Regions from separate parts of the Streptomyces sp. NPDC058751 genome, predicted to be linked through region 1. Evidence: riboswitches for the same ligand, from Rfam matches in the RefSeq annotation. Region 1 holds a riboswitch; each other region holds the start of a gene.
What was found. Region 1 has a riboswitch for thiamine pyrophosphate ahead of ACFW6B_RS04155 (thiamine ABC transporter substrate binding subunit). Riboswitches for the same ligand answer to the same signal wherever they lie in the genome.

Region 1 (7,159 bases):
GTGACCGCCCCAACCCCGCTCTGGCCTGGGGACCCGCAGATGATCTGCCACACTGAAGGTGTTATGCCTGCACCCGGAGAACTCACCTTTGTCGCGCCGCGCGGAGCCAAGAAGCCGCCGCGGCACCTCGCCGATCTCACGCCCGCCGAGCGCAAGGAGGCGGTCGCCGCGATCGGTGAGAAGCCGTTCCGCGCCAAGCAGCTCTCGCAGCACTACTTCGCCCGGTACGCGCACGACCCCGCCGAGTGGACGGACATCCCGGCCGCCTCGCGCGGCAAGCTCCAGGAGGCGCTGCTTCCCGAGCTGATGACGGTCGTACGGCACCTGTCGACCGACCAGGACACCACCCGCAAGACCCTGTGGCGGCTCTTCGACGGCACGCTCGTCGAGTCCGTGCTGATGCGCTACCCGGACCGGGTGACCATGTGCATCAGCTCGCAGGCGGGCTGCGGGATGAACTGCCCGTTCTGCGCCACCGGACAGGCCGGCCTCGACCGGAACCTGTCGACCGGCGAGATCGTGCACCAGATCGTCGACGGCATGCGGGCGCTGCGTGACGGCGAGATCCCCGGTGGTCCGGCGCGGCTCAGCAACATCGTCTTCATGGGGATGGGCGAGCCGCTCGCCAACTACAAGCGGGTGGTCGGAGCGATCCGGGCCCTGACCGACCCCGAGCCGGACGGCCTCGGCCTCTCCCAGCGCGGGATCACGGTGTCGACGGTCGGGCTGGTCCCCGCCATCAACCGGTTCGCGGACGAGGGCTTCAAGTGCCGGCTCGCGATCTCCCTGCACGCCCCGGACGACGAGCTGCGCGACACCCTCGTCCCCGTGAACACGCGGTGGAAGGTGCGCGAGGTGCTGGACGCCGGCTGGGGGTACGCGGACAGGTCCGGGCGGCGTCTGTCCATCGAGTACGCGCTGATCCGCGACATCAACGACCAGGCGTGGCGTGGTGACCGGCTCGGGCGGATGCTCAAGGGCAAGCCCGTGCACGTCAACCTCATCCCGCTGAACCCGACCCCGGGCTCGAAGTGGACCGCGTCGCGGCCCGAGGACGAGAAGGCGTTCGTCGAGGCGATCGCGGCCCACGGCGTCACGGTCACCGTCCGGGACACCCGGGGCCAGGAGATCGACGGAGCGTGTGGTCAGCTCGCCGCGACCGAGCGGTAGTCTGAAGCGAGCCGGTCCGTCCCGTCACCGCCGCAGTCCGGCGTTGTCACGGGCCGGCACTCACCGTCCGACATCTTCATATTCCGACAGGGGAGCGCCACAGCGCTGAGAGTGCGGGACAGACCGCAGACCCTCTGAACCTTGCCCAGGTCATTCTGGGTAGGAAGTTCGGTCGCCACTCAAGCTGTTGCGCCCTGCCCGGGAACCGTCAGAGGTCCCGGGCAGGGCCGCGTCTCTTCCTGGTCACCCAGGAGGAATCAGTGATCACCACCACCAGCAGGGGCAGACGACTCGCGGTCACGGCCGTCGGGCTCGGTCTCGTCGCGCTGCCCGCGCTGTCCGCGTGCGGCTCGTCCGACACCGCCGGCTCCGGCGACCCGAAGACGGTCACGCTCGTCAGCCACGACTCGTGGCTCGTGTCGAAGAACGTGCTCGCGGACTTCGAGAAGCGGTCCGGCTACAAGGTCCGCGTCCTCAAGGACGGCGACGCCGGGCAGGCCGTGAACAAGGCCGTCCTGACCAAGGACAACCCCCAGGGCGACGTCTTCTTCGGCGTCGACAACACCCTGCTCTCCCGCGCGCTCGACAACGGTCTCTTCCAGCCGTACGAGGCCAAGGGCGCCGACCAGGTCCTGCCGGAGTACCGGGCCGACCAGGACAAGCACCGGGTCACGCCCGTCGACACGGGCGACATCTGCGTCAACTACGACAAGGCCTGGTTCAGCAAGCACAAGATCGCGCCGCCGAAGTCCTTCGACGACCTGGTCAAGCCCGCCTACAAGAACCTCCTCGTCACCGAGAACGCCGCCACCTCCTCGCCCGGCCTCGGCTTCCTGCTCGGGTCCGCCGCGCACTACGGCGACGAGAACTGGCAGGGCTACTGGAAGAAGCTCAAGGCCAACGGGGTCAAGGTCGTCGACGGCTGGGAGCAGGCGTACAACGAGGAGTTCTCGGGGTCCGCGGGCGGCAAGAAGGCCAAGGCCGACAGGCCGCTCGTCGTCTCGTACGCCTCCTCGCCGCCCGCCGAGGTCATCTACGGCGACCCGAAGCCGACGACGGCCCCGACCGGCGTCGCGGACGGCACCTGCTTCCGGCAGGTGGAGTACGCGGGTCTGCTCAGCAACGCCGGGAACGCCAAGGGCGGCAAGGCCTTCCTGGACTTCCTGCTCACCGAGGAGTTCCAGGAGGACATGCCGCTCAACATGTTCGTCTACCCGGTGCGCGAGGGCGCGCGGGTGCCGGCCGAGTTCACGCAGTACGGTCCGCAGGCCGAGGATCCCGAGACCCTGGCGCCCGCGAAGATCGCCGCCGACCGTGATCAGTGGGTCAAGTCGTGGACCTCGCTCGTACTGAAGTAGCCGAAGGGCCGGTGAAGGCCGGCGGGCCGGAGAGGACCGGCGGACCCGGCGGGCGCGAGCGCGCCGGCCGGGCTCCGCACCGGCCCCGCGGGCGGAACGCGGCGCGGTTCGCCCTGATGGCGCTGCCCGTCGCGTTCTTCGCGGTGTTCTTCGCCTGGCCCGTCGCCGCGATCGTCTCGCGCGGGCTCCACGGGGACGGCGGCTGGCAGCTCGGCCGGATCTGGGAGGTCGCGACCAGGTCCGACATCCGGCACGTGCTGTGGTTCACCACCTGGCAGGCGCTCGCCTCGACGGCGCTCACGCTGCTGGTCGCGCTCCCCGGCGCGTACGTCTTCGCCCGCTTCGACTTCCGGGGCAAACAGATCCTGCGGGCCGTGATGACGGTGCCCTTCGTGCTGCCGACCGTGGTCGTCGGCACGGCGTTCCTCGCGCTGGTCGGCCGGGGCGGGCTGCTCGACGAGCTGTGGGGCCTGCGCCTGGACACCACCGTGTGGGCGATCCTGCTCGCGCACGTCTTCTTCAACTACGCCGTCGTCGTACGGACCGTCGGCGGTCTCTGGTCGCAGCTCGACCCGCGCCAGGAGGAGGCCGCGCGCATGCTCGGGGCCTCGCGCCCCGCGGCCTGGCGCAGGGTGACGCTGCCCGCGCTCGGGCCCGCCGTGGCCGCCGCCGCCCTCATGGTCTTCCTCTTCACCTTCACCTCGTTCGGCGCGGTGCAGATCCTCGGCGGCCCCACCTTCTCGACCCTGGAGGTCGAGATCTACCGGCAGACCTCCGAGATCTTCGACCTCACGACGGCGGCGGTGCTCACGATCGTCCAGTTCACGGCCGTCGGCGCGATCCTCGCCGTGCACGCGGCGACCGTACGCCGACGGGAGACCACCCTGCGTCTGGTGGCCCCGGAAACCACCGCGCGCCGACCGCGCGGCGCCGGACAGTGGTCGCTCCTCGCCGGTGTGCTGGTGAGCATCGCGGTCCTGCTCGTGCTGCCGCTCGCGGTCCTCGTCCAGCGGTCCCTCGACGCCCCGGGACTCGGCTACTACCGGGCCCTGGCCGACGGCGACAGCGGTGTCTTCCTCGTCGCCCCGATCGAGGCCGTCGGCAACTCCCTGGAGTACGCGCTCGCCGCCACCGCCATCGCCGTGCTGATCGGCGGCCTGGCCGCCGCCGCCCTCACCCGGCGGGCCGGCCGGCTGATGCGCGGCTTCGACGCGCTGCTGATGCTGCCGCTCGGCGTCTCCGCGGTGACCGTGGGCTTCGGGTTCCTGATCGCCCTGGACGAGCCGCCGCTCGACCTGCGCGCGAGCTGGATCCTGGTGCCGCTGGCGCAGGCGCTGGTCGGCGTCCCCTTCGTCGTACGGACCATGCTGCCCGTGCTACGCGCGGTGGACGGGCGGCTGCGGGAGGCCGCGGCCGTCCTCGGGGCCTCCCCGTGGCGGGTGTGGCGCGAGGTCGACCTGCCGATGGTGCGGCGGGCCCTGCTGATCGCGGCAGGCTTCGCCTTCGCCGTCTCCCTCGGGGAGTTCGGGGCGACCGTCTTCATCGCCCGGCCCGACAACCCGACGCTGCCGGTCGCCGTGGCCCGGCTGCTCGGACGCGCGGGGGAGCTCAACTACGGCCAGGCGATGGCCCTTTCGACCATCCTGATGGTGGTGTGCGCGGTGTCGCTGCTGCTGTTGGAGCGGGTGCGGACCGACCGGACCGGAGAGTTCTAGATGCTGCTGAGCCTTGAGGGCGCGACCGTACGCTTCGGCGGGCGGGCCGTGCTCGACGCCGTCGACCTCGACGTCGCCGAACACGAGATCGTCTGCGTGCTCGGACCGAGCGGCAGCGGAAAGTCCACCCTGCTGCGGACGGTGGCCGGACTCCAGCCGCTGGACGCGGGCCGGGTCGTGCTGGACGGACGGGACCAGGCGAGCGTTCCCGCGCACAAGCGGGGCGTCGGCCTGATGTTCCAGGACCACCAGCTGTTCCCGCAGCGGGACGTCGGCGGCAACGTGGCCTTCGGGCTGCGGATGCACGGCACGTCGAAGAGCGGACAGGCCGCACGGGTGGGGGAGTTGCTCGACCTCGTCGGTCTGCCCGGAGCCCGTGACCGCGCCGTCGCCTCGCTCTCCGGCGGTGAGCAGCAGCGCGTGGCGCTGGCCCGGGCCCTGGCGCCCAGCCCCCGGCTGCTGATGCTCGACGAACCGCTCGGCCAGCTCGACCGCTCGCTGCGCGAACGGCTCGTCGTCGAACTCCGCGAGCTCTTCGGCGCCTTGGGCACGACCGTGCTCGCCGTCACGCACGACCAGGGGGAGGCCTTCGCGCTCGCCGACCGGGTCGTGGTGATGCGCGAGGGGCGGATCGCCCAGTCCGGTACGCCGCTGGAGGTCTGGCAGCGTCCCGCGGACGCCTTCGTGGCCCGCTTCCTCGGCTTCGACAACGTGGTCGGGGCGACGGTGGGCGCGAGCGCCGCCGACACCCCCTGGGGCAGGGTCCCGGTGCCCGACGGCGCCGCCCGGGGACCCGGAACGCTCCTCGTGCGGCCCGCCGGCGTACGGCTCGTGGCCGCGGCGGACGGGCTGCGCTGCACGGTCGCCGCACGCACCTTCCGGGGCACGCACGTGGCCGTACGGCTTCAGCCGGAGGGGGCGCCGGGGCTGGAGGCGGCGTGCGCGCTGCGGGACGCGCCGGAGCCCGGGGACGTGGTCGGGGTGGAGTTCGACGCGGCCGAGGTCGTCGTCCTCGGGGCGTGATCCCCGCGAAGGACCGGCACGGCGCGAGGGCCGGGCGGGGTGTCCGGACGGACGTGTGGCCCGCCCCCTCGACGGGGGCGGGCCACACGGTCGTTCAGGACGCGGGTCAGCTCGCCTTCGAGGCGCCGCGGCGGCGCATGCCGAAGTAGACCGCTCCGCCACCGACGAGGACGAACGCGCCGGCGATGCCCGCGATCATCGGGGTGTTGGAGTTCGCACCGGTCTCGGCGAGGTTGGACTCACCGGCGGCCGCGGACGGCTGGTTGTCGCCCGGGGTGGCCGGAGCGGCGCTGGTCTCCGGTTCGGACGGGCCCGTCGCGTCCTCGGGGGTGTCCGAGGAGGCGTCCGCGGGGGCGGACTCCGACGGCTTCGGGCTGGCCGAGGGGGCCGGCGACTCGGACTCCGACGCGGTGCAGGCCGGGCCCTTCGTCGTCAGGATCGGGAGGTCCTTGTTCCGGACCTTCTCAACGCTGGGAACATCGATGTGCACCCGGTACTGGGCGCCGGGGACCCAGTCCTCCGAGAAGGAGACGGTGGCACCGTCCTTGGTGCCGACGAGCTTCTGCTCGGTGCCGACCTGCCGGACGTCGGCGCCCTTCTCCTCCAGGAAGACCGTGACGAGGGCCTCCTTGCCGGAGGGGTCCGTGTCGGTCACGGTGATGATGCCCTTCCCGTTGCCGTCACAAGTGGCGGCAGCCGAGAAGTCCTTGATGCTGCAGGCGAGTGCGTTGCCGGCGACGCCGAGCGCGAGCGCGGCAGAGGCGGAGGCAACGCCGAGGATTCGCACGGAACGTGCGGTGCGTCGAGATATGGACACGATTGCCCTTCACAGGTTGCGCAACTGCGGGGGGTGTTGGGGGATTTGCTGCAAATCGTTCCAGCAACAGCGCCCCCAGGAGTTTCACAGGTTTATAAGCGCGGCCTAAGGGATGTCAATCCGTAGGCACCACCCCGCCATTGGCTTTGCCGAGTTGTTAACCTCCCAGGTGTTTGAACGCCTGCAGAGCGTCATCGGCCCCCTCGGCGAGGGCGGTCCGTGCCTCCGTCGCCCGTCCCCGGACCGGCGACGCGGGCGGTTCCCGGGCGGGAAACCGCTCCGTCCGGCGCGTACGGTCCGTCAGATCGGCGGCCCGGAAACGGAACCCGGTGGGCGGGCCGCCCGCGGGCTCCCGGGCGAACGGGCCGGGGCCGGCGCGCGGACCCCCGTACCGCGCGCCGGCCCCGGACACCGAGGGACGGGAGGGTCAGCCCTGGACCGCCGCCGGGTCCATCCACATGACCTCCCAGGTGTGGCCGTCCAGGTCGTCGAAGGCGCGCCCGTACATGAAGCCCTGGTCCTGCGTCTTGCCGGACGCCGAGCCGCCCGCCGCGATGGCGGCGTCGACCAGCTCGTCGACCTTCTCGCGGCTCTCGGCGCTCAGACACAGCAGCACCTCGCTGGTCCTCGTCGCGTCCGCGATCTCCTTGTCGGTGAAGTCCGCGTAGCGCTGCCTGCCGAGCAGCATCGTGATGATCGTGTCGCTGATCACCACGCAGGCGCAGTTGTCGTCGGAGAACTGGGGGTTGATCGTGTAGCCGAGCTCCGTGAAGAACTTCTTCGAGGCGGCGACGTCGGACACGGGCAGGTTCACGAAGATCATCTGCTGGTACATGCGAGGTTCTCCCGTCGGTGTTGTGCTGTTCGCAGGGGTAGACCGGGGGGCCGCGCGGAAGTCATCGCCCGGCACGGATCTTTTTCCGGAGATTCACGCCGGGAGGTCCGCGGGCGGTCCGCCCGGCCGGCCCACGGACCGCTCAGTCGATCAGGGGAAGCGCGGCCAGCTCGGCGACCGCCCAGGTCAGCGGGACGAACACGGCGAACAGCGCTCCGGCCCGCAGGACCGCCGCGACGCG
Region 2 (7,159 bases), on a different contig from region 1:
CGCGGCGAGGTCGGCGACGACGCGTTCGGGCTGTTCCCAGTGGACCGAGTGGCCGGTCGCCGGATAGGCGAGGAAGTCGGCTCCGTGGACGGCGTCCAGGATGGTCCGCTGGTCGTCGCGGGGCAGGAACTCGTCCTGTTCACCCCAGATGACGAGAGTGGGCACCAGGATGCCCGCGAGGGTCACGCGGAGATCGGTGTCGAGGAGACCGCGGGCGGTGTCCTTCCAGACGTGCGCGGGAAGTTTCAGGTTCTCCTCCACCATGGTCTCGATGAAGCCCCGGGCGATCGGGCGGTTCACCGTGTCGGCCAGGAAGCCCTCGACGAACGCGCGGGGCACGGGGTCGGCCAGTTCCTCCATGGCCCTCACCATCCGGGTCACCGCCGGTTTGTCCGCGAGGGTGCCGGGGACGCCGAGCAGGACCAGACCCGCGATGCGGTCGGGGTGGCTCCCGGCGACGATCCGGGCCGCCACGCCCCCGCTGGACGCCCCGACCAGGACGGCCCGCGGGATGTCGACCGCGTCCAGGAAGGCCACCAGGTCGGCGGCGAAGTCGTCGGGGGCGTAGCCCTCGGCCGGCCGGCCCGCGTCGCCGTGTCCGCGCTGCGTGGGCGCGTATCCGTGCAGGGACGCCGGAAGGCGCCTCAGGAGGGGTTCGAAGGACCACCAGGAGTCGGCCAGACCGTGCACGAAGACGACGGGCGTACCGCTGGGGTAGCCCGCTTCGGCGTACGGGAGGGCGAGACCTTCCCGCACCTGCGCGGTCTTCAGGGAGATCACGGTCACGGCACCCTGCCTCCTTCCGCCCGGCCACCGGGGTCCGGGAACCCGGGAACAGAGAGCGGGCGGCGATCGCTTCCGACAGTACCGAGGGGCGGCACGCGCCGCGCTGCGAACCGGCCCGCCCGCGCCGTTCGAATGAACCGGAGTGCGCGCGGGCGCGCGCCGGTCCGGATGAGCGGGCCCGGGGTGGCGCGGGCGGAGAACCCCGGGTTCGGGACCCCGGGCGGTTCCCGAACGGTCCGGCGCGCGTTCCGGGTCGGGTTTCACGCCGTACGCCGGAGCGCCCCCGGGCCGTCCGGAGCGCGTCCCGGAGGCGGGGGCCGCGCCGCGCACCGGAGCTGAGCTCGGGTTCTGTCGGCGGGACCCCCTCCCGCTCCGTCCTCGGGAGCGGTTAGTGTGTCCGTCGTACCGGACACGGGGTGCCCCGCCGAGGGCTGAGATCACACCCGTCGAACCTGAACCAGTTCGTACTGGCGGAGGGATGTCTTCCATGCCGTTGACGCATGTTCCCGGCGGGCTGCCCGCCGACAGCCGGCCTGCCGTCTTCGACGGACGGATGCCCGCCGCACCCGGCGACCTCCGCGTCGAGGGGCACGGCATCGAGCCGGTCCCCGAGAGCAACCGGTACGGCGGTGCCGGACGCCTGTTCACCGTGTGGTTCGCCCCGAACCTGACGATGACGGGCGTGTTCACCGGCACGATCGGGATCACGCTCGGCCTGGACTTCACCACCGCGCTGGCCGCCGTCGTCCTCGGGACCGTGCTCGGCGCCCTGCCCACCGCCTACCTCAGCACCTGGGGCGGCCTCACCGGCACCGGTCAACTCCCGCTCGCGCGGCTCGCGTTCGGCCGGGCGGTGCTGCTTCCCGGGGTGCTCCAGTGGCTGTCCTCCATCGCCTGGGACGCGTTGATCGGCCTGTTCGGCGGAGACGCGCTGGCGCGGCTGTGCGGCTGGCCGTTCTGGCTCGGCGTCCTGGTCGTGATGGCCGCCCAGGGGGCGCTCGGCGTCCTCGGCTACGAAGCCGTCCACCGTCTCCAGATCGTCATGACGTTCGTGCTCACCGTGGCGTTCGCGGTGATCGCCTGGCGGATGCTCGACGGGGTCCACCCCGTCACCGACGGGTCCGCCGCCGGCGCCGACCGCGCGGGCGCGTTCGTCCTCACCAGCACCATCGCGCTGAGCCTCTCGCTGTCCTGGGCCCCGTACGCCGGTGACTTCAGCCGCTACCTGCCGCGTACGACCTCCCGCCCGCGGATGTTCTGGTGCACCCTGCTCGGGCTCGTCACGTCCTTCGTCGCCGTCCAGGTCCTCGGACTGTGGGGCGCGGCGGTGCTGACCGACCAGACGGCGGCGGGCGTGGACTCGCTGCTGGGCGGCGGTGCCGCGGGCGCGTTCGGGCTGCTGGCCGTGGCGCTCGCCTCGGTGTGCAGCAACGCGATGAACGACTACAGCGGTTCGCTGGCCCTGCAGACCCTGGGCGTGCGGACACCGCGTCCGGTGGCGGCCGCCCTGGCCGCCGTGCTCGGTTTCCCGCTGGTGCTGTGGATGCACGCCGCCGACACCACGGCGCGCTTCCAGAACGTGCTGCTGTTCGTGGGCTGCTGGATCCCCGGGTTCGTCGCGATCGTCGTGGTCGACTGGATCGCCCGGGGGCGGGAGCGCGGGGACGCGCCGCTCGACGTCGCCGCCGAGCTGTCCCGTCCGCGCCCCGGATGGCCGTCGCTGGTCGCCTTCGTCGCCGCCTTCGGCGCGGCCGTGCCGTTCATGGACACGAGCCTGTACGTCGGTCCGGTGGCCGACGCGCTGCACGGCGCCGACCTCTCGTACTACGTGGCGTTCCTGGTGGCCCTCGCCCTCTACGCCCCGCTGCGGCTGCGCCGCCGCGCCTGAGGGCCACCCGTCGCTCCGCCGTCCCCGGGCCTTCGTGCCCGGGACGTACCCGAGAGGAACACCCCATGACCGTCCCGCCCCGCGTCCTGACGATCGCCGGATCCGATTCCGGCGGAGGCGCAGGAATCCAGGCCGACCTGAAGACCATGCTCGCGCTGGGCGCCCACGGGATGAGCGTGCTCACCGCCGTGACCGCGCAGAACTCCGTGGGCGTGCAGGGTGCCTGGGAGCTGTCCGAGGAGGCGGTGCGGGCCCAGTACCGCAGCGTGGTCGACGACATCGGCGTCCAGGCCGTGAAGACGGGGATGCTCTCGTCGCCCGGACTGGTCGCCACGGTCGCCGAGTTGCTGTCCGACGTGGGCGTCCCGGTCGTCGTGGACCCGGTGAGCGTCTCCAAGCACGGGGACCGGCTGCTGGCCGACGACGCGCTGGACGCCGTACGGACCCTGTTGCTGCCGCGGGCGACCGTGGCCACCCCGAACCTCGACGAGGCCGCCCAGCTCACCGGGGTGAAGGCGGACGACGAGGCGGGCATGCGCCGGGCCGCCGGTCTGCTGCTCGCGTTCGGTCCGCGCTGGGTGCTGGTGAAGGGGGGTCATCTGCCGGGGCAGGCCGTCGACCTGCTCACCGACGGGACGGCCGAGCACTGGCTGCGGGCGCCCCGCCACGACAACCGGCACACCCACGGGACGGGGTGCACGCTCGCCTCGGCCGTCGCGGTGGGGCTGGCCGAGGGCCTCGCGGTGCCGGAGGCGGTACGGCGGGCCAAGGCGTACGTGACCGCCGCGATCGAGGCCGGTTTCGCGCTCGGCGCCGGCATCGGACCGGTGGACCACGGCTGGCGGCTGCGCCGGAACGGCTGACCCGCACAGCTCCTTCCGCGAAAGGTGAACACCCGGGCCCCTCCCGGCGTACTGATCGGCACAGCGACAGTCGTCTGCCCGCCCGTCAGGTACATGGACAGGCAGAACCGGATCCAAGGAGCACACCATGAAGGCGACCGCGCAGATCGGCGTCACAGGGCTCGCGGTGATGGGCCGCAACCTGGCCCGCAACTTCGCCAGGAACGGCTACACCGTCGCCGTCCACAACCGCACCCCCGCGCGCACGAAGGCCCTGGTCGAGGAGTTCGGGCACGAGGGCGCCTTCGTCGCGGCCGAGTCGGCCGAGGACTTCGTGGCGGCGCTGGAGCGCCCCCGCCGCCTCATGATCATGGTGCAGGCGGGTGCCGCCACCGACGCCGTCATCGAGGAGTTCGCCCCGCTGCTCGAAGACGGCGACATGATCATCGACGGGGGCAACGCCCACTTCGCCGACACCCGCCGCCGTGAGCAGTCGCTGCGCGAGCGCGGCATCCACTTCGTCGGCGCGGGCGTGTCCGGCGGCGAGGAGGGCGCCCTCAACGGGCCGAGCATCATGCCCGGCGGCTCCCCCGAGTCGTACGCCTCGCTCGGCCCGATGTTCGAGTCGATCAGTGCCAAGGTGGACGGCGAGCCCTGTGCCACGCACGTCGGCACCGACGGTGCCGGCCACTTCGTCAAGATGGTGCACAACGGCATCGAGTACGCCGACATGCAGCTGATCGGCGAGGCCTACGACCTGCTCCGGCGCGTCGGGGGCTACACGCCGCCGCAGATCGCGGAGATCTTCCGGCGCTGGAACAAGGGCCGCCTCGACTCCTACCTCATCGAGATCACCGCCGAGGTGCTCGCGCACACGGACGCCGCCACCGGGGAACCCTTCGTGGACGTCGTGGTGGACGCCGCGGGGCAGAAGGGCACCGGCCGCTGGACCGTGCAGACCGCCCTGGACCTCGGCTCCCCGGTCACCGCCATCGCGCAGGCGACCTTCGCCCGCGCCGCCTCCAGCCAGAACGCGCTGCGCTCCGCCTACCGCGGCCTGCCCGGCGGCACCCACTGGGAGCTGTCGGCGACCGAGGCCGAGCGCTTCACCAGCCAGGTCGAACACGCCCTGTACGCCTCGAAGCTGATCGCCTACGACCAGGGCTGGAAGATGATCCTGGACGCGGCGGCCGAGTACGGCTGGGACATCGACCTCGGCGAGGTGGCGAAGATCTGGCGCGGCGGCTGCATCATCCGCGCGGCCTTCCTCGACCGCATCCGCGCCGCGTACGCCGTCGACCCGGGCCTGGTGAGCCTGCTGTCCGACGCGGGGTTCGCCACCGAGATCAAGGACGCGCAGGTCCCGTGGCGCGAGGTCGTCTCCATCGCCACCCGCAGAGGCGTCCCGGTGCCCGCGTTCTCCGCATCGCTGTCCTACTACGACACGCTGCGCGCCGACCGCCTGCCGGCCGCCCTCACCCAGGGCCAGCGCGACTTCTTCGGCGCCCACACCTACCGGCGCACCGACCGTCAGGGCAGCTTCCACACGCTGTGGGGCGAGGCGTCGCGCGGCGAGACCGAGATGCTCTGACCCCACTCGGGTGACGCGTGGGTGAGGAGCGGGCCGCACACCCCGGCGGGGGAGGTGCGGCCCGCTCCTCCGTGTGCGCCGGGCGTCTCAGCCGCCGTTCACGACGGGCTCGCACGCCTTGCCCACGAGTTCCTCCATCACGGCGAGCGGCAGCGACGGGTTGGCCGCCGCCGCTTCCGCCACCTGCCGGTCGGGGTCGCGGAGCAGTTCCACGATCACCCCCGGCGGGAGTGCGGGACGGGCGGCGGCCACGCGTCGCGCCCGGTCGTCGGCGAGGCAGGCGAGCAGGGCCGGGGCCGTCGCGTTCGGGTGCCGGGCGACCTCCCGGAGCGCCTTCTGCGCCGGTGGTGCCTGGCGCGTCAGGTGTTCCAGCAGCCCGGGACTCGCATCGGGGTTGGCCGCCACCTGGGCGAGGACCCTGTTTCCGTGCCGGGCGACCATGGCACGCAACCGCCCTTCGGTGAGCCCCGGGTGCGGCGCGACGGCCTTGACCACCTTCGCGTCGGGGTCGCCCGCCAGCGCGTCACGCGTCCCGGGCGGCAGATCACGGCGTTGGGCCACGAGCATGCGTGCCGCCGGGTCCGGCGACCCGGCCAGGTCCTCGACCTCGGCGGGGGTCGCGGCGGCGACGCGGGGCAGCAGCGTGGTGGCGGCCTTGGCGGTGCGGGCCAGTTCGGTGAGCACGTCGAGCGGGACACGGGGATGGCGGGCGAGGCTCCGGCGCACCCGGGGGTCCCGGTCCCGTGCCAGTAGGCGCATCACGTCCTCGCCGGTCGCGGGGTTCTCGGCGAGGTCGGCGCGGACACCGGGAACGGGGTCGGCGGCGAGCCGTGCGCACACCTCCGGCGGCAGGTCCGGGCGGGCGGCGAGCGTCCAGCGCAGCAGCGTCGAGGGATGGCCGGCGAAGCGGACGGCCGCCTCGGTGGGCGTGGCGGGGTTGCCGAGTGCCGCGAGCCGTATGTCGTGGACGGTGGACCCGTGGGAGCCGTCGCAGAAGGCGCCGGGTCTCAAGTCGCAGTCCAGCCGGGGACATTCAGGATCGTGGGTGAAGGGGGGCGGCTCGCGGTCGCAGACCGGGCAGTTGCTCGCGGGAGGCAGTCCCTCGCCGGTGACGAGCGCGGCCAGGACGTCCGGGGGCGTCTCCTCGTTGACCGCCACGGCGCGGCGGACCTCGGCGTGCGGATGCTCCGCGAGCCTCGCGGCCGTCTCCCGCGTGGTCCACAGGGCGAGTTCCGCGACGACGCGGGGATCCGGGTCCGTGGCGAGGGTCTCCACCACGTCGGCCGGGAGGCCGGGACAGGCGGCCAGCCTCTCCCTGCGCTCCGCCAGCGGGTCCGCTGCGAGGAGGCGGGCCCATTCCGGGCTGCCGGATCCCTCGTCGAGCAGGGCGAGGGCGGTGTCCGGCTCCGTCAGGGGATCGACGTCGGCGGCTGTCAGCCTGCCCTGGTGGGCGAGCGGTACGCCGGTCGCCCGGTCGCGCGAGAACAGCGCGACCGCCTGCGCGTGCGTGAGGTCCGCCCGGCCGGCGAGGTCATGGGCGAGGTCGGCGTCGGCGACCGCGATCAGCCGGTCGACCAGTTCGGACGGCAGGGCCGTGTTGTCGGCGAGACCGCTCAGGACATGATTCACGGGAGCATCCTGCCCCGGGCCGCGGTGGAGCGGCCCGGGATTTTTCCCGCGCGCGGGTCACTGGGCGGCGAGTCCGTGGGACCTGAACTGGCCCCGGACGCGTTCGATCAGGGCGGGGTCGGGAACGGGGTTGTCCCGCAGGGGGAAGGGGATGTCCAGGGCCTCGTACTTGGCGGCGCCCATCTTGTGGAAGGGGAGGACGTCCACGCGGTCGACGTTCCCGAGCCCGGAGAGGAACCGGGCGAGTCCGTCGATGGGCTCGGGGGCGTCGGTGTGGCCCGGGACGAGGACGTAGCGGACCCACACCGGGATGTGGAGACGGTCGAGCCTGGTGGCGAAGTTGAGCGTCGGGCCGAGTTCGCCGCCGGTGAGCTTCCGGTAGGCGGTGACGTCGAAGGACTTGATGTCGAGCAGCACCAGGTC
Region 3 (7,159 bases), on a different contig from region 1:
GGGCGCGGCGCTTCACCTCCGTGCCGCGATTCTCGCTGAGAGCCTGCGCGGGGGTGCCGGGCAGGGTCGGGTCGGGGGTGAAGAGCCACTCCAGGGCCTCTTCGTCGGAGAAGCCGTCGTCCCTCAGGAGCGTCAGGGTGCCGGCCAGGCCCTTGACGACCTTCTGCTCGGCCACGTCGATGAAGTCGGCGGGGACGTGCAGCGCGCGGTTCTCACCACGGCGTACGGCGATCAGCTGGCCTTCCTTGACCAGCTGCCGGACGCGTGTCACCTCGACGCCGATCTGTTCGGCGATGTCGGGGAGGGTGAGCCAGGCGGGGACGAGAGCATCGATCTTTGCGTCAATCTCGGTCACGGGACAAGCGTGCCATCCCGCACCGACAGTCGGAAGCCGAGGGCGTCCGACCCGGGGTGACGGATCAGGCCGTGGCTCCCTTCAGCGGCCTCGCCGGGTCCGCGAGCAGTTCCGGGTCCATGGCGGCGCCCGCCTCGATCAGCCTGCGGCCCTGGGCGAGGTCCCGCGGGCGGCCCACCGCCAGGAGGGCGACGAGCCGCGCCCCGCGCAGCCAGCACACCGACCAGGAGGCGCCCGCGGGGTCGCCGCGCCACACCAGGGTGTCGGCCGGCGTGTGGTGGCCGACGTACTGCACGAAACGGCCGAACTGCTCGGACCAGAAGTACGGCACGGGGTCGTAGGCGGCGGGCGTCTGGCCGACGATGTTCAGGGCGACCGTGCGCGGGCCCTGGAGGGCGTTGTCCCAGTGGTGGACGAGGAGGCGCTCCCCGTAGCGTCCGGACGGGAAGGAGGCGCAGTCGCCGACCGCGTAGACGTCCGGCAGGGAGGTGCGCAGGTGGTCGTCGGCGACGATCTCGCGGTGGGCGCCGAGTTCGATGCCGGAGCCTGCGGTCCAGGCGGTGGCGGGCCGCGCGCCGATCCCGACCACGACGGCGCCCGCGGGCACCCGGGAGCCGTCGTCCAGGACCACCGCGCCGGGCTCGACGCGCTCCACGCGCGCGCCGGTGCGCAGCGAGGCCCCGCTGTCCGCGTACCAGGCGGCCATGGGGGCGGCCACCTCGGCGGGCAGCGCCCCGGCGAGCGGCCGGTCGGCGGCCTCGACGACCGTGACCGCGCAGCCCGCCTCGCGCGCCGCCGTGGCGAACTCGGCGCCGATCCAGCCCGCCCCGACCACCACGATGTCGTGCTGGCGGGCGAGGACGGGGCGCAGCCGGTCGGCGTCGTCCAGGGTGCGCAGCAGATGCACGCCGGGCACGCCCTCGGCGCCGGGGAGCCGGATCGGTTCGGCTCCGGTGGCGAGGACCAGGGCGTCGTACGGGACCGCTCCCGCGTCCGTGTCCAGTTCGTGGTCGCCGGGGCGCACCCCGAGCGCCTCGCTGCCCAGCCTGAGCTCGATGTCCAGGGCCTCGAAGTCGACGTCGAAGGCGGAACCCTCCGCCTTGCCGAGCAGGACGGCCTTGGACAGCGGCGGCCGGTCGTAGGGCTGGTGCGGCTCCGCGCCGATCAGCGTGACGGTGCCGGCGAAGCCCTGTTCGCGCAGGGCGACCGCGGTCTGCACCCCGGCCATGCCCGCGCCCACCACGACGACCCGCCGTACCGGGGACCTCTGCGACGGGGACTGTGACTGCGTCTGATCGCTCACCTGATCACCATAGACACGTGACGATCCGTCAGTCAGTGGACGTGCTCGGTGACCTCTTCCACACGACGGCTCCCGCGCGGTTCCTCCACCACGCTCGTCCCCGATCCCGGACGCGACTCCCACGTCCAGGTCTCCTCCAGCCGCACGCGGCCGTCGGGCAGTTCCACGACGAGGGACACGCAGTGGCCCGAGGCGGTGGTCCCGTCGCGCCCGAGCTGCACGTACCGGAAGTCGACGCGGTCGCCCTCCCGGGTGCCCACGAGGTGTCCGCGGACGACGTCGCCGCCCGCGTAGTCGGCCCAGACCACGCCGTCCTCCTCGTGGTACGCGAACCGGGTGCCGGTGCCCACCTGGCCCGGCGCCTGGTCGGCGACGGGGACGAGGACGAGGCCGTCGAGCGGTCGTGCCATGAGCGGAGACTCCCTTACCGAGACGGACGGGGGCGGGCTAGGGTGGCCAACGTAAAGCACTCGCGGGAGCCCGGGCGCACCGGGCTGAGAGGGAGGCTGGGCGGCCTCCGACCGTACGAACCTGATCCGGGTCATGCCGGCGAAGGGAGGGGCTGGACGCCCATGCCGTCTTCACGTTCTTCGGACGTCCTCGTCGTCGGGGGCGGGATCATCGGTCTGGTGACGGCCTGGCGGGCCGCGCAGCGCGGGTTCACCACCGCGCTCGTGGACCCCGAGCCGGGCGGCGGGGCCGCGCAGGTCGCGGCCGGGATGCTGGCCGCCGTCACCGAGCTGCACTTCGGCGAGGAGACCCTGCTGGGCCTCAACCTCGCCTCGGCGCGCCGCTATCCGGACTTCGCCGCCGAGCTCACCGAGGCCACCGGCCAGGACCTCGGTTACCGCCGCAGCGGCACGCTGGCCGTCGCGCTGGACGCCGACGACCGCGCCCATCTGCGGGAACTGCACGCGCTCCAGGTGCGTTCGGGGCTGGAGTCGGAGTGGCTGAGCGGCCGTGAGTGCCGCCGTCTGGAGCCGATGCTCGCGCCCGGCGTGCGCGGGGGTCTGCGGGTGGACGGCGACCACCAGATCGACCCGCGGTGCCTCGCCGCCGCGCTGGTCACCGCGTGCGAGCGGGCCGGGGTCGTGACGCACCGGACCTGGGCGGAGCGTCTGAGCGTCGTACGGGAGCGGGCCGCCGGGGTCGTCACCACGGACGGCACCGAGCTCGGAGCGGGCCGGGTGGTGCTCGCCGGGGGCAGCCTCAGCGGGCGCCTGGCGGGCGTCCCCGACGACGTCGTGCCGCCGGTGCGCCCGGTCAAGGGGCAGGTGCTGCGGCTGACCGTCCCGCGGCACCTCGCGCCCTTCCTGGAACGCACCGTGCGGGCGGTGGTGCGCGGCAGCCAGGTCTACCTGGTGCCGCGCGAGAACGGCGAGCTCGTGGTGGGCGCGACCAGCGAGGAGCTGGGCTGGGACACCACCGTGACGGCGGGCGGCGTGTACGAACTGCTGCGCGACGCCCACGAGCTGATCCCCGGGATCACCGAACTGCCGCTCACCGAGACCCGCGCGGGCCTGCGCCCCGCCTCGCCGGACAACGCCCCGCTGCTCGGCCCGAGCGCCCTCGACGGACTGCTGCTGGCCACCGGGCACCACCGCAACGGCGTGCTCCTGACGCCGGTGACCGGTGACGTGATGGCCCACGTGCTGACCACCGGCGGTCTCCCCGCCGAAGCCCGGCCCTTCACCCCCCTGCGCTTCGGCGCCACGGCCCTCATGGAGACGCCCGCGATGGAGACGCCCGTATGAACGTCGTCGTCAACGGGGAGCGGCGGCGGATCGCCGCGGGAACCGCTCTCGGCACGCTCGTCGCGACCCTCACCCCCTCGTCGTCGGGGGTGGCCGCCGCCCTGAACGAGACCGTCGTCCCGCGCGCCGAGTGGCCGTCCACCCCGCTCGCCGAGGGTGACCGCGTCGAAGTCCTCACCGCCGTCCAAGGAGGCTGACCCATGGCAGACGACCCCTTCGTCCTCGGCGGTACGGCCTACACGTCGCGGCTGATCATGGGGACGGGCGGCGCGCCCAGCCTCGACGTGCTGGAACGCTCCCTGGTGGCGTCCGGCACGGAGCTGACGACGGTCGCGATGCGGCGCGTGGACCCGTCCGTGCACGGCTCGGTCCTGTCGGTGCTCACGCGGCTGGGCATCCGCGTCCTGCCGAACACGGCCGGCTGCCACACCGCGGGCGAGGCCGTGCTGACGGCCCGTCTGGCGCGCGAGGCGCTGGGCACCGATCTGGTCAAGCTGGAGGTCATCGCCGACGAGCGCACGCTGCTGCCCGATCCGATCGAGCTGCTGGACGCGGCGGAGACGCTGGTCGACGACGGCTTCACCGTGCTGCCGTACACGAACGACGACCCGGTGCTGGCGCGGAAGCTGGAGGACACCGGCTGTGCGGCGATCATGCCGCTCGGCTCGCCGATCGGTTCCGGGCTCGGGATCCGCAACCCGCACAACTTCGAGCTGATCGTCGAGCACGCGCGCGTGCCGGTGATCCTGGACGCGGGAGCGGGCACGGCCTCGGACGCGGCGCTCGCGATGGAGCTGGGGTGCGCGGGGGTGATGCTGGCCTCGGCGGTGACGCGGGCCCAGGAGCCCGTCCTGATGGCGGAGGCCATGCGGCACGCGGTGGAGGCGGGGCGCCTGGCCCGGCGGGCGGGGCGCATCCCGCGGCGGCACTTCGCCACGGCGTCCTCCCCCGTGGAGGGCAGGGCCGCGCTGGACCCCGAACGCCCCGCGTTCTGACGGCCGGACGGCCCCGCGTCCCGGCGGGCGGTCCACCCCGCGTTCCGCCGTCTTCCGCCCCGTCCTGCGCACTCCGGGCCGCCCGGCGTCGGTTTCCGGCCGGTCCGGCGGGGTGGTTGTCGTGTTGTGGCCTTGCGGTGACAGACGGGGCATGATCAGACATTCGTGCGACGAACAGGACTTCGCACGTGCGGCGCGCGTCACAGCTCGGCTGCAGTCGGGCCCCCGTATCGGCCGAACGGGGCGCCGTGACGGTGGCGGCTCGTAGACTCACCTGCGTGGATACGACCCTTCAGGACCCGCTTGTCGGACACGTGCTCGACGGCCGTTATCGCGTCGAGGCACGGATCGCGGTCGGCGGGATGGCCACGGTCTACAGGGCCCTGGACACCCGCCTCGACCGCGTGCTCGCGCTCAAGGTGATGCACCCGGCGCTGGCCGCCGACGCCTCGTTCGTCGAGCGGTTCATCCGCGAGGCCAAGTCGGTGGCCCGGCTGGCGCACCCGAACGTGGTGCAGGTCTTCGACCAGGGGGCGGACGGGTCGTACGTCTATCTGGCCATGGAGTACATCGCCGGGTGCACCCTGCGCGACGTGCTGCGCGAGCGCGGCGCCCTGCAGCCACGGGCCGCGCTCGACATCCTGGAGCCGGTACTCGCCGCGCTCGGCGCGGCCCACCGCGCCGGGTTCGTGCACCGTGACATGAAGCCGGAGAACGTCCTGATAGGGGACGACGGCCGGGTCAAGGTCGCGGACTTCGGTCTCGTCCGTGCCGTGGACACGGTGACCAGCACGACGGGCACCGTCCTCGGCACCGTGTCGTACCTCGCCCCGGAGCAGATCGAGCACAACACCTCCGACACCCGGGTCGACGTCTACGCCTGCGGTGTCGTCCTCTACGAGATGCTCACCGGCGCCAAGCCGCACACCGCGGACTCCCCCGCCCAGGTGCTCTACCGGCACCTCCACGAGGACGTGCCGCCGCCGTCGGCCGTCGTGCCCGGCCTGGCGCACCCGCTGGACGAGCTGGTCACCGCGGCCACGGCCCGCGATCCCGAGCTCCGCCCGGCCGACGCGGTGGCCCTGCTCGGCCAGGTCCTCGAAGCGCGGGCCGGTCTCACCGCCGAGCAGCTGGACGCGATCCCGCCGGGCGCCCTGTCGGTGAGCCACGACAACGCCGACGACCGTACGAGCGTGATCCCCCGGTCGCTGTCCGTCCCCCGTCTGCTGCCCGTCAACGAGGACGACAACTCCGTCGACCGGACCAGCCGGTTCGAGCAGAGCAGCCCGTTCACCACCTCGCCGGTCCCGCAGCAGGCCGCGGACACGAGGCCGCGGAGACGCGGGACGCTGCTGGTCGTCGCGGCGATCGTGCTGGTGCTCGGCCTCGGCGCCGGTGTCTGGTACATCAACTCGGGCCAGTTCACCAAGGTCCCGCCCGTCCTGGCGAAGACGGAGCAGCAGGCCAGGAACCAGCTCAAGGGCGCCGGGCTCGACGTCAAGCGGGTCGAGCACGCCTACAGCGACACGGTGAAGCGGGGCACGGTCATCAGCACCGACCCCGGTGTCGGCCAGCGCATCCGCGACAACGGCTCCGTGACGCTGACCCTCTCCGACGGCCCCCGGACGGTGAAGGTGCCGGACCTGAAGGGCCTCGCCCTGTTCAAGGCGCGGGAGGTGCTCAAGGGCGACGGCCTCGCCCCGGGCATGGTCACCCGCGAGTTCAGCCAGGACGTGACCAAGGGCTTCGTGATCGGCACCGATCCGGCCGCGGGTACCGCGCGGCACTCGGGTTCGGCGATCGCGATCGTGGTGAGCAAGGGCGCCCCGGTGGAACTGCCCGACGTGACCGGTTCGTCGGTCGAGGACGCCACCGCGGAACTGGAGGACGCGGGCCTGAAGGTGAAGATCGCCGCGGAACAGGTCGAATCGGAGTTCGACAAGGGCCAGGTCGCCCAGCAGACGCCGCGCGCGGGCCGTGAGGCCGCCACGGGCGACACGGTGACGCTGACGCTCTCCAAGGGCCCCGAGATGGTCGAGGTCCCGGACGTCGTGGGCGACAACGTGGACGACGCCACCGAGACGCTCGAGGCCGCCGGGTTCGAGGTCGACGAGGACCGCGGGATTCTCGGGTTCTTCGGGGACACGGTCAAGAAGCAGTCCGTGAAGGGCGGCGACACGGCTCCCAAGGGCTCGACGATCACCATCCAGATCCGCTGAGCCGGTCCGCCGACGGACGGCGGGGACGCACGGGCCGTCCGGGGGCGGGTGACGGGCCCACCCGGGGACGGGTGCCCCGCGGCGCGTGACACCCTTGCGGGTGTGACCAGCAAGCAGCTCCGCAACCCCGTCGGCGGCCACGTCCCCGTGGCCGGCGGCCTCGCCTCCGTCGGTCTGGCCTACGCCCGTGACCTCGCGGCCGAGGCCGTCCAGGTCTTCGTCGCCAACCCGCGCGGCTGGGCGACGCCCGCCGGGAACCCCCGGCAGGACGAGGACTTCCGCGCCGCGTGCGCCGCCGGATCGATCCCCGCGTACGTCCACGCCCCATATCTGATCAACTTCGGCTCGCACACCGAGGCGACGGTCGAGAAGTCGGTGGAGTCGCTGCGGCACTCGCTGCGGCGCGGCCGGGAGATCGGCGCCCTGGGAGTGGTCGTGCACACCGGGAGCGCCACCGGCGGCCGGGACCGTTCCGTCGCGCTGAAGCAGGTACGGACCCACCTGCTGCCGCTGCTGGACGAGCTGACCCATGA

Region 2: linked by a shared signal. The riboswitch ahead of ACFW6B_RS17290 (purine-cytosine permease family protein) and the one ahead of ACFW6B_RS04155 (thiamine ABC transporter substrate binding subunit) in region 1 are both predicted to bind thiamine pyrophosphate.
Region 3: linked by a shared signal. The riboswitch ahead of thiO (glycine oxidase ThiO) and the one ahead of ACFW6B_RS04155 (thiamine ABC transporter substrate binding subunit) in region 1 are both predicted to bind thiamine pyrophosphate.

What each region holds. Positions count from the first base shown of each region.
Region 1 is NZ_JBHYPZ010000003.1:96,094-103,252, reverse strand. Features, by position in the region: gene rlmN (23S rRNA (adenine(2503)-C(2))-methyltransferase RlmN) at 64-1,170, shown strand; TPP riboswitch at 1,249-1,354, shown strand; gene ACFW6B_RS04155 (thiamine ABC transporter substrate binding subunit) at 1,431-2,528, shown strand; gene ACFW6B_RS04150 (ABC transporter permease) at 2,504-4,243, shown strand; gene ACFW6B_RS04145 (ABC transporter ATP-binding protein) at 4,244-5,266, shown strand; gene ACFW6B_RS04140 (LAETG motif-containing sortase-dependent surface protein) at 5,373-6,053, opposite strand; gene ACFW6B_RS04135 (VOC family protein) at 6,511-6,918, opposite strand; gene ACFW6B_RS04130 (hypothetical protein) at 7,061-7,159, opposite strand, start outside.
Region 2 is NZ_JBHYPZ010000016.1:141,362-148,520, reverse strand. Features, by position in the region: gene ACFW6B_RS17295 (alpha/beta fold hydrolase) at 1-786, opposite strand, end outside; TPP riboswitch at 1,189-1,282, shown strand; gene ACFW6B_RS17290 (purine-cytosine permease family protein) at 1,274-2,674, shown strand; gene thiD (bifunctional hydroxymethylpyrimidine kinase/phosphomethylpyrimidine kinase) at 2,740-3,537, shown strand; gene gndA (NADP-dependent phosphogluconate dehydrogenase) at 3,665-5,107, shown strand; gene ACFW6B_RS17275 (hypothetical protein) at 5,195-6,736, opposite strand; gene pflA (pyruvate formate-lyase-activating protein) at 6,794-7,159, opposite strand, start outside.
Region 3 is NZ_JBHYPZ010000029.1:79,618-86,776, reverse strand. Features, by position in the region: gene ACFW6B_RS25695 (Rv2175c family DNA-binding protein) at 1-355, opposite strand, end outside; gene ACFW6B_RS25690 (NAD(P)/FAD-dependent oxidoreductase) at 420-1,658, opposite strand; gene ACFW6B_RS25685 (hypothetical protein) at 1,691-2,068, opposite strand; TPP riboswitch at 2,121-2,233, shown strand; gene thiO (glycine oxidase ThiO) at 2,231-3,412, shown strand; gene thiS (sulfur carrier protein ThiS) at 3,409-3,609, shown strand; gene ACFW6B_RS25670 (thiazole synthase) at 3,613-4,407, shown strand; gene pknB (Stk1 family PASTA domain-containing Ser/Thr kinase) at 4,686-6,626, shown strand; gene ACFW6B_RS25660 (deoxyribonuclease IV) at 6,729-7,159, shown strand, end outside.